One region of the Streptomyces sp. NBC_00090 genome, then DNA from elsewhere that is predicted to be linked to it. Evidence: riboswitches for the same ligand, from Rfam matches in the RefSeq annotation. Region 1 holds a riboswitch; each other region holds the start of a gene.
What was found. Region 1 has a riboswitch for cyclic di-AMP ahead of OG361_RS15955 (transglycosylase family protein). Riboswitches for the same ligand answer to the same signal wherever they lie in the genome.

Region 1 (3,228 bases):
ACAACCAGCACCTCGGGTACGGGCACGGCATCCACTACTGCCTCGGGGCGCCGCTCGCCCGTCTGGAGGGGCAGGCGGCGCTGACGACCCTGCTGACTCGCCTGCCGGACCTGCGACTTGCGGCCGATCCGGCCGAACTCCGGTGGCGCGGAGGACTCATCATGCGGGGATTGCGCACGCTTCCGGTGGAATTCTCCCCTTCCGTACGGGTGCAGTGAGCTGACGGTACGTCAGAAATGTGATCTTCACGTGATCGGGGGTCCATCGACTTGTGACGAGCGTTCGAATGCCGCTACGTTTCCCGGCAGTCTCAGCCGTCACGCGAAAGGCCTCCCTATGCGCTCCGGGAACGGACGACACCGTCGCCCCCGTCAGGCCCCCGCCATCGTCGTCGCCGCGGGAGTGACCGGATCCGCCCTGGCGCTGCCGTTGCTCGCCGCCGGATCCGCCTCCGCCGCCGACGCGGCCACCTGGGACCGGGTCGCCGAGTGCGAGTCCGGCGGCCAGTGGAGTGCCAACTTCGGCAACGGCATGTACGGCGGCCTCCAGTTCACCCAGGACAGCTGGGAGCGGAACGGCGGCCTGGCGTACGCGCCCAGCGCCGACCTGGCCAGCCGCGCCCAGCAGATCGTGGTCGCCGAGAAGGCGCTCGCCAGGGGCGGCACCGACTGGGCCACCTGCGCGCCGATCGCCGGCCTGAAGAACGACGGCAGGGCCACCGGGGTGGACCCCGGCCCGGCCACCGCCACGACGGCGCCCACCGGGCCCGTGGCGGAGTCGAACCGGACCGCCGGCGTCCCGGCCGCGCCCGCGGAGACCTCCGCGGCCGCCAAGAAGGCCGGGACCGCCACGTCGGCCGGTTCGGGCGCCTCCGGCGAGGCGTCCAAGGCGCCCGCCGCCTCGATCACCCCCGCCGCACCCGCCACGCCGGTCAGCCCGACCGCTCCGGTGACGCCGACCACTCCGGGCACTCCGGGCACCCCGGGGACCCCCGGTACCCCGGGTACGTCGATCGCCCCGACGACGCCGACCACCCCGGCCGCGCCCGATGCGTCCCTTACGCCCGGATCGCCCGATACGTCGACGGGTGACACTTCGTCGGCCACGCCCGGAAGTGGCAAGCACCGGGGTGAGGCAGCTCCGGAGGAAACCGGCAAGACGGACACTTCGGCTGAATCAGGTAGACACGCTTCATCGACGGACAAGCTGGCGGAAAGCCCCGCCGCAACATCGACGACTGACGAAGCGAAGAATTCGGGCGCAACGGACAGTCAGGACACTTCGGGTGTCTACACCGTGCGGCCGGGCGACAACCTGACCGAAATCGCCCAGCAGAACGAACTCCCCGGCGGCTGGAGCGCCCTCTATGACGCCAACCGCGGTGCCGTGGGCGCCGATCCGGATCTCATCCTCCCTGGTCAGAGCCTCGACCTGACGGTCGATTCGGAAGGGAAGGCCGAGTAGTTCGGGGGTGAATGTCCGGTTCTGGGCAAGTGAGACATGGGTCTCTTCGCCCCAACTGGCGTGTCACGTCCGAGAACTCTGCTTCTGTCACCTCCCACCTGCGTAAACACTCCCCGCCGGAAGGCAAGTAGGGGCGATATTTCCGCAATACGCCTCTTTGAACTTCCGGTGGGTCTGTGTCTACGGTCGTAACCGCTCGCCACCGCGGGCCCCGTCGACCGAAACGCCGAATCCTGCCGTCGGCCGATGGGAACAGTCGTCGCGTAAGCGCCGTAGGCAGGAGCGGGGGACCCAAGGTAAGTGCCGGCCCCGGCCGTTGAGACAGACGGCCGACGATCGGCTTGGGGTTAAGTCGCGTGCTAGGACACGCGGCCGGGCACTCATTGGCCCGAACCCGACAGCTCACCTCGTAGGCGTCGGTGAGGAGAATCTCCATGCTGTTTTCCGGCAAGGGCAAACACCGCCGTCCCTCCAAGGCCACCCAGGTCGTCACGCTCGTCGGCGTCACCGGTGTCGCCGTGGCCGCCCCGCTGATGACCGCGGGCACCGCCTCGGCCGCCACGGCCTCCGAGTGGGACCGTGTCGCCCAGTGCGAGTCCGGCGGCAACTGGTCCATCAACACGGGCAACGGCTACTACGGCGGCCTGCAGTTCTCGGCCTCCACCTGGGCCGCGTACGGCGGCACCGCCTACGCCTCGACCGCCAACCAGGCGTCGAAGTCCCAGCAGATCGCCATCGCCGAGAAGGTCCTCGCGGGCCAGGGCAAGGGTGCCTGGCCGAGCTGTGGCGTGGGCCTCTCCAGCGCCTCGTACGACGGCGGCGCCGCCGAGAGCGCGCCGCAGCAGCAGACGCAGCAGCCTGCCCAGACCCAGCAGCCGCGCCCGGAGCGGAAGGCCGAGCAGCCGACCACCCGCAGCGAGCAGCGCCAGGCCCCGAAGCAGCAGGCCGCGCCGAAGGCCGCCAAGAAGACCGTCACCACCCCGACCGGCAAGACGGTCGAGAAGGGTGACGGCGAGTACAAGGTGAAGGCCGGCGACACCCTCAGCAAGATCGCTCAGGCGCAGGGCGTCAGCGGCGGCTGGGCCAAGCTCTTCGAGCTGAACAAGGACGTCGTCGACAACGCCGACCTCATCTACCCGGGCCAGCAGCTCCACCTCAAGTGAGCCCGGCGGTCCGCCTGAGTCCGGCGGCTCACGCGGCCCCCACGACCCTCCCGCGGTGACCACCCCGGTCCGGCGCGCCCTTCCCCCGTGCGCGCCGGACCGGGGTTCCGCGTTTCCCGGAGCCGTTTCCGGGGCCGCTTCTCGGAGTCGTTCCCGGAGCCGTTTCCCGGAGCCGGAGAAGTCGTAGAAGAGGGGAAGAGGCCGGGACCTGACGGTTACCGTCCAGTAGATCTGGGGCCCTTCGTCCCGACATGCATGCCCTTGGGTCCTTTTTCGTCCCAGGGGGCGGGCGCACGGCCGACCGGAGCCCCGGAGCCGGTTAGGCTCTTGTCGCAAGGCCAAGCGACCCTGCACCGACCTTGCGTCACATCCAGCGTCACATCCCAGAAGGAGATGCTCGTGCCGTCCATCGACGTCGTCGTAGCCCGGGAAATCCTGGACTCCCGAGGCAACCCCACGGTCGAGGTCGAGGTCGGCCTCGACGACGGCAGCACCGGTCGTGCTGCTGTTCCGTCCGGTGCCTCCACCGGTGCGTTCGAGGCCATCGAGCTTCGCGACGGTGACCCCAACCGCTACCTCGGCAAGGGTGTCGAGAAGGCCG
Region 2 (3,228 bases), 1.2 Mb from region 1:
CCGTGGCTGGCGCTGTGCGCGGTGGGCCTGGTGTGCGCGGCGGCCGTGGCCCTCCTCGCCCGCGGCGGACGCCTCGCGACGGCGGCTCCGGAGACGGAGGCGGAGACGGAGACGGAGAGGACGACGGGCTGAGCGTCCTTCCGGCCGACTGGCGTACGCCGTGCGGGCGTCCGCCAGTCGGCCCCGTGGGGGTCGCCGCCGGGTGCGGTCGCGGCGACCCTGGGAGGGCGCGGTACGGACACCGTGGCCGCTACGGACCGGGGCAGGAGAGCACAGGTGGGGCACCCCTTAGGAGCAGCGGGCGGTGGGCGGCGGGGCGGTGACGGCCGCCGCCCGTACGGAGGAGCCCGGAGCTTTCTCCGTGTGCTGCCTCCGCTGATCATCGTGGGCGGTGTCGCCTTCGACGTGTCGACACCGCCCTCGTACACCGCCGCGCCGCTCTTCTCCGCCGCTCCGCTGATCGCCGCGCCGTTCTTCTCCACCCTCACGACCCTGCTCACGGGGATCGCCGCAGTCCTCGCCGCCGTCGGGTTGCGCCTCTACAACGGCACCTTGGCGGAGGTCCCCTCCCTCACCGAGATGCTGACCATCGTGACCGTCGCCGCGCTGGCGCTGCTCGTCAACCGGGTCGTACGGCGCAGCGGGGAGCGGCTGGCCTCGGCGCGGGTCATCGCGGAGACCGCGCAGAAGGCGGTACTGCCGACGCCCGCCGAGCGGATCGGCGGTCTGCAGTGCGCGGCGCGGTACGAGGCGGCGCAGGCGGACGCGTTCATCGGCGGCGACCTGTTCGCCGTACAGGACACCCCGTACGGGGTGCGGCTCGTCGTCGGGGACGTCCGGGGCAAGGGGATGGAGGCGGTCGAGGCCGTCGCCGTCGTGATCGGGGCGTTCCGGGAGGCGGCCGAGCAGGAGCGGAGTCTGGAGGGCGTGGCGCAGCGGCTGGAGCGGGCGCTGGCCCGGGAGGGCACCCGCCGGGACGGGCTCGACGCCTTCGAGGGGTTCACCACGGCGGTCCTGGCCGAGATCCCGCGCGCCGGATCGGGGGAGCCGTCGGGCGGCGGACCGGGCACGGGACCGGGTGCGGGACAGGGTGCGGGACAGGGCGTGGGACTGGGCGCCGGGAGCGTACGGGTCGTCAACCGAGGTCATCCGCCCCCGCTGCTGCTGTACGCGGACGGGCGCCTGGAGGTGCTGGATCCGGCGGAGCCGGCGCTGCCGCTCGGCATGGGCGAGCTGGCGGCGTGGCCGGACCGGGCGGAGGAGCGGCCGTACCCGCCGGGCGCGACGCTCCTCTTCTACACCGACGGCCTCTCGGAGGCGCGGAACGCGGAGGGCGCCTTCTACGACCCGGCGTCACGCCTCGCCGGGCGGATCTTCCCGGGACCCGAGGAACTGCTCGACGTGCTGGTGGACGACGTACGGCTGCACACGGGTGGCGGGGCGACGGACGACATGGCGCTGCTCGCGGTGAGCAGGCCGGCGGCGGGGCAGCCGGACCGGCGCCGGACGATGCCCGTGGTGCCCCCGGGCGAGCCCGGTCACCAGGCGTAGTCGAGGGGTGTCACTGCGATAACAATTGACATAACGTCAGATCTCGAGGGTTTGACCAGTCCTTGCTGAAGGGGGGTCAACTCGGGCGATTCTCCACCAATTCAATGAATGATCAAGAGGAACGGCTTGGAATCGGGACCCCCTGTCTATTAACGTTCGATAACGCAGCGCGGTCGTTTCAGCCGCCGCAAGAGGCGGCACCGTGCGCACGCGCCGAATCCTGAAAAGGAACCGGGGAACCACCAATTGGGGTGAATCGGGCCCTTCGCACTCGTGCGACCGTGCCCGTAGGAGACCTTCCTGCTCCGAACCCGTCAGCTAACCCGGTAGGCGAGAAGGAAGGAAAGGAGCGCGCCTCCGTGGCGTCCAACACCCCCGCACCCGAAGCCCCCTTCGATGCCTTCGGTGGCGGTGCGGGTCCTGCCGCCCCGGACACCGAGTGGAACCCCACCGAGGGCTCCCTCCGCGCCGAGAGCCGCTCCGGCGGCCGGCATCGGGTCGTCAAGCAGCGCTCCAACTTCGCCCGCTCCTCCACCGTCCTCGGCGTCGGCGTCATCGCGGCCGTCGGCGCGGGCGGCCTCGCCACCGCGCAGGAGAAGCCGCCGGTGGCGATCTCGCTCCCCGACCTCCCGGACCTCGACCTCCCCGAGGCCAAGGACCTCCCCGGCGTGGGCGAGTTCTTCGCCGACGACAGCGACCAGCAGGACCGGGGCACGGTCGAGGCGACCGGCGGCAACCCGAACCCGCTCACCGCCGCCACCTACGCCACCGCCGACCGGACGACCGGCGGCGCCACCCGGGCCGCTCAGGCCGGCTACACGCAGCAGACCGCGACCGCCGAGCGGACCGAGGCCCGCGCCGTCGACGCGGGCGAGGTCCTGCGCGCCCGCATCCTCCAGCAGGCCGAGCAGCAGCAGGCCTCCGCGGACGCCGCCGAGATGGCCGCCGCGGAGAAGGCGGCGGCGGAGAAGGCGGCCGCCGAGGCGGAGGCCAAGGCCGAAGCCGCGGAGGCGGCGGCGGAGAAGGCGGCCGCCGAGGCGAAGGCGAAGGCCGAGGCGGAAGCCAAGGCGGAGGCCGAGCGGGTGGCCGCGGAGAAGGCGGAGGCCGAGCGCCTCGCCCAGCTCGCCGCCAGCTACTCGATGCCCCTCTCCTCGTACAGCATCAGCGCCACCTACATGCAGTCCGGCTCGATGTGGTCCTCCGGCTACCACACCGGTCTCGACTTCGCCGCCCCCACGGGCACCCCGCTCAAGGCGGTCCACAGCGGCACCGTCAAGTCGGCGGGCTGGTCCGGCTCGTACGGCTACCGGGTCGTCCTGGAGATGGAGGACGGCACCGAGATCTGGTACGCCCACCTCTCCTCCATGACCGTCAGCGCCGGCCAGACCGTGACCACCGGCGAGACGATCGGCCGCGTCGGCGCCACCGGCAACGTCACGGGCGCCCACCTCCACATGGAGGTCCACACCGCGGGCGGCGACGGCATCGACCCGGCGGCCTGGCTCCGCTCCAAGGGCCTGTCGATCTGATCCCCCCGGGTCCGGCTCCGCACGGAGCCGGTTCCCACGGAACGGAATAGGCCCGGCGGCGCGGAGGGTTGATCAGCCCATGACTTCTCTCCGCACGCTGGGCTCTTCCGACCTGCACGTCTTCCCGCTCGCCCTGGGCGGCAACGTC
Region 3 (3,228 bases), 5.3 Mb from region 1:
TGTGGTTCACGATGACCAACACCTCCGGCGGACCGGTGACCTTCACCGTCCGCTCGAACGCCTACCGCACGGACGGACCCTGGACGTACACGGTCCCGGCGAACTCCAGCCGCGAGGACTTCTTCAACGCGGTGGCCTACAACGGCGGCTGGTACGACTTCACGATCCTCGCCGACATCGACGGGACCTGGTCGCGCCGGTACACCGGCCACATCGAGACGGGCGCCCCGAGCGTCACCGGCTGAACCTCCCTCTCCCTCCCGTCACCGACCGGCGGTCCTTCGACGACCGCCGGTCGGAGCGGTGGTCAGCGGCCGGCGTACGCGGCGCGGCGGATCGTGGCGTCGAGGAGGTCCACCGCCTCGGCGGCCGTACGACCGGGGGCCCGGTTCCAGGGTCCGATCAGCTCGCGCCACCCCTGCGATCTGAGTTCGGTCATGATCCAGGCGGCCGCCTCGTTCATGGTGTCGGCGCTGCCGTAGCCGAGCCGGTGGGCCGCGAGGAGGGCGCCGCAGACGCAGCGGGCTCCCCGCGCGTCGCGCAGCTTGTACGGGGCGTTCTGCCAGCCCCACTCCGTGAGCACCAGGCGCGCGTAGCCGAGGTGGACCGAGGGGCGCAGTTCGGGTCTGCCGATACGGCGCCAGGCGTGCAGACGGTCCGGGAGTACGGCCCCGATCCGGCCCGGGAGCCGGCGCTCGGCCGGTGGCGCCGGTGGCAGCGCGTCGAGCGCCTCGGCCACGAGCCGGTCCACGGGCACGGTGAGGAGGGACCGCCAGTCGGCGCGCTCCGGCGCCCGTTCCGGTGCGGGGGCTGTCCAGTCCGTGACGATGCGCTGCCAGGTGGCGCTCTCGAAGAGAGCGGCCGCCTCGCGGTCGAGGGTGTCCGGGCTGTGCGGGGAGGTGGTGGGTGACATCCGGCTGACTCCTGGGTCGGGTGACCCCATCCTTCAAGAAGAATGTCCAGTTTGCGACTTTTGCGCACACCGGCGCGCCCTGCACGCACGCCGGCGCGAACGAATGACCCACAGGCGTCAATTTCCACCCATTCACTCACCAAAGGAATTACGTCGCATATTTGGACATTCTTCACCTGGTGACGCGGTTCACTTTCCGAGGGCACCACCCTGGACCGGAACACCCGCAGGCCGTACCGCACACGGAAGTTCAGTGCGGCTCGAACCCGGTCGATCTTGTATTTCTGGAATTCGGTGATCCTTTTCGACTCACAGTGGATCCGCTCCTCTTGTTATCCGCCGCATTACTGGCCTACGGTCACCCCCATTCGAGCGGAACGCCTAATCCTGCCGCCGCTTGAAACACCTCCCTTTCACCCGACGGCAGGAGCGGGGGACCCACGAATTCGCCGGTCCGGAATCCGGAACGGCTCGGGGTGAAGCCGCGTGCGCGCGGCCGGACATCTCCCGTCCGAACCCGACAGCTCACCCCGCAGGCGCCGGAGAGGAAACCGTCATGCCTGCACACGGTAAGCACCGCCGCCCCCGCCGCCGCACCGTCTCCCGTGGCCTCACACTCGCCGGCACGGGCGGTGCCGCCCTCGCCCTGCCGCTCGTCGTCCCGGCCACGGCCGGCGCCGAGACCGTCACGGCCGCACCGAAGACCGCCGCGCAGTCCTTCGCCGCGCAGCCCGCCACGGCCCTGGCCGCACAGCCCGCGGCCGCGCCGGCCGCCGCAGCCGCCACCGCGCGCACGTACACCGTGGTAAGCGGTGACTCGCTTTCCCTGATCGCCCAGAGGAAGGGAATTCAGGGCGGCTGGAAGGCGATTTACCGGGCCAACAAGTCCGCTGTGGGTGGCAATCCGTCACTGATTCACCCCGGTCTTGAACTGACGATTCGTCGGGATTCCGCGAAGGCTGCCCCCGCGCCGAGTGCCGCGCCGAAGAAGAGCACCGCGCAGAAGAAGAGTTCTGCCACGACCGACCGCGCGAACCGCTCCGAGCGCCGTGCGGCGGCCCCGGCGGCCGGTACCTCGGGCGGCTCCGCCGCACAGGCTGTTCCCGCCGCGGCTCCCGCCGCCCAGGCCGCCCCGGCCGCCGCCCGGTACGCCGACAACCTCGACGGCTGGATCCGTGAGTCGCTGGACATCATGGCCCAGCGCGGGATCCCCGGCTCGTACGACGGAATCCTCCGCAACGTCATGCGCGAGTCCTCCGGCAACCCCCGGGCCATCAACCTCTGGGACTCCAACGCCGTGGCCGGCACCCCTTCGAAGGGCCTGCTCCAGGTGATCCAGCCGACCTTCGACGCCTACCACGTGCCCGGCACGTCCACGGATCTGTTCGACCCGGTCGCCAACATCACCGCCGCCTGCAACTACGCGGCCGACCGCTACGGCTCCATCGACAACGTCAACGGGGCCTACTGACGCCGGAAGTGCTCGGCGAACCACTCCGTGGCGAGCTCCGACACCTCCTCCAGGGCCCCCGGCTCCTCGAAGAGGTGAGTGGCGCCCGGAACCACGGTGAGCCTGTTCTCGCACCGCAGCAGGGCCTGAGCCCTCCGGTTGAGATCCAGGACGAGCGCGTCCCGACCCCCCACCACGAGGAGGGTCGGGGCGCGCACCCGCGCCAGGCGTTCGCCCGCCAGGTCGGGCCTGCCACCGCGCGAGACGACGGCGACGACGCCGGAGCCGGGATCGGCCGCCGCCCACAGCGCGGCAGCCGCGCCCGTGCTCGCCCCGAAGTAGCCCAGCGGCAGCCCGGCGCCCTCGGGGCGTCCGGTCAGCCACTCGGTGGTGCTCACCAGCCGGCCGGCGAGCAGCGGGGTGTCGAAGACGTGCGCCCGGTCGGTCGCCTCCGTCTCGGTGAGCAGGTCGAACAGGAGGGTTCCGAGGCCCGCCCCGTTCAGGGCCTCGGCGACCGCCCGGTTCCGGGGGCTGTGACGGCTGCTGCCGCTCCCGTGGGCGAACAGCACGATGCCGGTCGCGCCGTCGGGCACGGCGAGCCGTCCGGCGAGTGTGGTGCCGGTCACCGGGATCCTGACGTCCGTGTCCCGGACGACGGGGCCGCGAGCGGCCCTGCTGCGGTCGAGGCAGGCGATCACCTCCGCGTCGGCGGTCTGCGAGAAGTCCTGGTAGAACTGGCCGATCGCGTAGAAGAAGTCAGGCGCGTGGACGCTGACCGTCTCGTCGGCCTCGCCTCCGAGGCGTGCGGTCCAGCCGTGCGGTGCGACCGGCACCGCGAGGACGATCCGTGCGGCGCCCTTGGCGC
Region 4 (3,228 bases), 2.4 Mb from region 1:
GCACCTCGAATACGCGGCGCCGGACCAGGACATCTCGCTCTACATCAACTCCCCCGGCGGCTCCATCAGCGCCATGACCGCGATCTACGACACGATGCGGACGCTCGCCTGCGACGTGGAGACCACCTGCCTGGGCCAGGCCGTGTCCACCGCGGCCGTACTGTTCGCGGCCGGCGCCCCGGGCAAGCGCCTGATCCTCCCGGGCGCCCGGATCACGCTCCAGCAGCCGAACCTGGACGAACCCCTCCAGGGGCAGCCGAGCGACCTCGACCTCCATGCGCGCGAGATGCTGCGTCTGCGGGCGCTGGTCACCGGGATGCTCGTCGAACACACCGGGCAGGACCCGGAGCGGATCGACGCCGACATCGACCGCCTGACCGTCCTGGACGCGCCGGCGGCCGTCGCGTACGGCCTGGCGGACCACGTGGTCGCGAGCCGGCGCGCCGCCGCCGGCGGTTCGGCCGGGTGAGCCGGCCGTGGTCCCCGAGCTGCCGCCGCTGCCCGCCCTGACGCGCGCCGAGGGCGAACTCGTCGACGCGTACCTCGAAGTCATCGACCTCCTTGGGAAGATCAATCCATCCAGGGGTACGCATACCTATGGGGCGTTGCGTGCGGCTCAGGCCCTGGTGGGGCGCGCGGAGGCGCTGCGCGAGGCTCTGACGCTCATGCATATGCGGGGTGAGAGCGAGGTGCACGCGGACACATTGGCGCGTGCCCTAAGGGTGTTGGACGGGGAGCGCCGGGCGGACCGCGTCACCGTCCCCCGGAGTCGCGAGAGTTGACATTCCCGCGTGTCGTGTAGAGGTCCGGACGGCCGACGCGCGCCGCAGAATCCCTCGCCCGTTCGGCGTAGTCGACGAGTCGACAGATGAAGCGTGCGACTTGCTCAACAGATGTACGCATTTGGCGGAATCGAACGTTCCGCCGCTGGTGCGAGGCTCGTCGACCAAACCTCCGAAGATCGCAAAGGCTGTCTGTCCACCCGAACGGATCAGTCGTGAGGAGCCTCACATATCGCCGTTTCAGCTCGGTTTTCGCCCATGTCGTGGGTCAAGATCCGTGACGACGACAAGCCCCCGCCGCCGCGGCGGGGCGGTCCGGGCGGACGCCGAGTCCTGCCGCTGTCCCGGACGTCTGGTCGACAGGATTGGATCGGCAGGAGTGGAGGACCCGAGCAGTACGGGACGTTCACGCTGTTAGCGCAGCGGGGTCGTTCCTCGGGGTGAAGCCGCAGCCGCGGCCGGGCATCTTCGCCTGCCCGAACCCGACAGGTCATCCTTCACAGGCGGCTGACGAAGGGTTGCGCATGACCGCGCAGATGCATGTCCCGTCCCTGCTGTCCCGGGCCGGAGCCGTCTCGGCTCTCACCCTCGCCGCCGTCGGCGGCACGCTGTTCGCACCAGGAACGGCGTCGGAGGCCCAGGCAGCGACGACACACGCGAACAAGGCACTGAGCATCGCCGTCTCCAAGAAGGGATCTCCGTACCGGTACGGAGCCGCCGGACCCACCCGGTTCGACTGCTCCGGTCTGACGCTCTACGCCTACAAGCAGGCGGGCAAGTCGCTGCCCCGCACCGCGCAGCAGCAGTACAACAAGACCCGGCACATCTCCGCCTCCAGCCGGCAGAAGGGGGACCTGGTCTTCTTCCACTCGGGCGGGAGGGTCTACCACGTCGGCATCTACGCCGGCAGCGGCAAGATCTGGCACTCGCCCAAGACGGGCTCCTGGGTGAAGCTCGACAGAATCTGGTCGTCGAAGGTCTACTACGGCCGCGTCCGGTGACGGCCCCCGGGCGATGACGGCCCCCGGACGATGACGAGCCACGGTCGGTGAGGGATCCCTGGGGTTGACGGACCCCGGAGGTTGACGGGCCCCGGAGATTGACGAACCACGGGGCTGACGCCCGGTCAGGGTGTGTGGTGGCGCCGCCGCACCCCGGCCGACCGAAGCCGTACCGTCCCGGCCGCACGACTCGACCGGCGGTTCACGGCCTGCGTCGCCGACGGCTCGCGGCCGTCACAGGAGCTGCACGCAGGCCTAGCCCGCCGGCACGGGGGCCGGGGTCCACGGGAGCGTGATCCAGACCGTCTTGCCGCCCTCCTCGGTCGGGGTGACCGAGAGACGGCCACCGGCCTCCGCCGCCAGCACGCGGATGATGACCATGCCGCGGCCGTTGTCCTGCTGGACCGCCGCCGGAAGGCGACGGGGCCAGCGGGGGTGGCTGTCGGTGACCCCGATGCGCAGCCGCTCCTCCCGCTCCAGGCGGAGGTCGACGGTGAAGGTGGGCGACTGCCCGAAGGTGTGCTGGACGGCGTTGGTGGCCAGCTCCGAGACGATCAGCCGGATCGAGTCCGCCGTCTCCGCGGAGCCGTCGAGCCCCCAACCGACCAGGACGTCCGCGACGTACCTCCGTGCCGTGGGGACCGAGGCGGGATCGCTCGGCAGCGTGACGGATGCTTCCTGATGGTCTGCCATGGCGACGCTGTCCCTTTCCCACCGGGTACACCGCCCCGGATTGCGCTTCGCGTCAGAGTGCCACCGATCGTGCCGCCCCGGACGGCGTTCCACCACGCTATGTGCGGATCTATCGCCCGAAGCGGTGAACTCTGCTGCCGGGGAACGCTTTTGGGCCGTTGACCACCCTCGTCCTCGATCACGAAGTCCCGAGGGGCCGCCAGGCCGCGAGCCCCCGCCGCCCGCTCAGGCGGCGGGTGCCGTCCGCAGGATCGTCCCCACCGCCCGTTCGAGCTCGGTGTCCGTGAGGTCGGCGCGGGCCGTGAGACGGAGCCGCGAGATGCCGTCCGGTACGGACGGGGGCCGGAAACACCCGACCGCCAGGCCCTGTTCGCGGCAGTCCGCGGCCCAGCGCAGCGCCGCCTCGGGCGAGGGCGCGCGCACCGAGACGACGGCCGCGTCCGGCCGGGCTGCGGTCAGTCCGGCCGCCGTGAGGAGCTCGTACAGGGTGGTGGCGACGGTTCGCGCCCGTGCGGCGAGCGCCGGTTCGGCCGCGATCAGGCGCAGGCTCGCGAGCGCGCCGCCCGCGGCGGCGGGGGCGAGCCCGGTGTCGAAGATGAAGGTGCGTGCCGCGTTCACCAGGTGCTCGACGACCCGGGCCGGGCCCAGGACGGCGCCGCCCTGGCTGCCCAGGGACTTGGAGAGCGTCAGGGTGGCGACCACGTCCTCGTCGCCCGCCAGGCCCACCTCGTGCAGGGCGCCCCGGCCGCCCT

Region 2: another riboswitch for cyclic di-AMP. It lies ahead of OG361_RS21480 (M23 family metallopeptidase); the one in region 1 lies ahead of OG361_RS15955 (transglycosylase family protein).
Region 3: another riboswitch for cyclic di-AMP. It lies ahead of OG361_RS39655 (transglycosylase SLT domain-containing protein); the one in region 1 lies ahead of OG361_RS15955 (transglycosylase family protein).
Region 4: another riboswitch for cyclic di-AMP. It lies ahead of OG361_RS05250 (C40 family peptidase); the one in region 1 lies ahead of OG361_RS15955 (transglycosylase family protein).

Annotation. Positions count from the first base shown of each region.
Region 1 is NZ_CP108224.1:3,644,434-3,647,661, reverse strand. Features, by position in the region: gene OG361_RS15965 (cytochrome P450) at 1-218, shown strand, start outside; gene OG361_RS15960 (transglycosylase family protein) at 403-1,464, shown strand; cyclic di-AMP (ydaO/yuaA leader) riboswitch at 1,679-1,895, shown strand; gene OG361_RS15955 (transglycosylase family protein) at 1,899-2,627, shown strand; gene eno (phosphopyruvate hydratase) at 3,021-3,228, shown strand, end outside.
Region 2 is NZ_CP108224.1:4,808,686-4,811,913, forward strand. Features, by position in the region: gene OG361_RS21470 (MFS transporter) at 1-132, shown strand, start outside; gene OG361_RS21475 (PP2C family protein-serine/threonine phosphatase) at 277-1,551, shown strand; cyclic di-AMP (ydaO/yuaA leader) riboswitch at 1,753-1,899, shown strand; gene OG361_RS21480 (M23 family metallopeptidase) at 1,911-3,080, shown strand; gene OG361_RS21485 (aldo/keto reductase) at 3,160-3,228, shown strand, end outside.
Region 3 is NZ_CP108224.1:8,951,214-8,954,441, reverse strand. Features, by position in the region: gene OG361_RS39665 (phosphocholine-specific phospholipase C) at 1-245, shown strand, start outside; gene OG361_RS39660 (hypothetical protein) at 308-913, opposite strand; cyclic di-AMP (ydaO/yuaA leader) riboswitch at 1,282-1,465, shown strand; gene OG361_RS39655 (transglycosylase SLT domain-containing protein) at 1,470-2,384, shown strand; gene OG361_RS39650 (phosphoribosyltransferase family protein) at 2,378-3,228, opposite strand, start outside.
Region 4 is NZ_CP108224.1:1,211,631-1,214,858, forward strand. Features, by position in the region: gene OG361_RS05240 (ClpP family protease) at 1-469, shown strand, start outside; gene OG361_RS05245 (hypothetical protein) at 477-782, shown strand; cyclic di-AMP (ydaO/yuaA leader) riboswitch at 1,097-1,303, shown strand; gene OG361_RS05250 (C40 family peptidase) at 1,307-1,783, shown strand; gene OG361_RS05255 (ATP-binding protein) at 2,039-2,476, opposite strand; gene OG361_RS05260 (8-amino-7-oxononanoate synthase) at 2,702-3,228, opposite strand, start outside.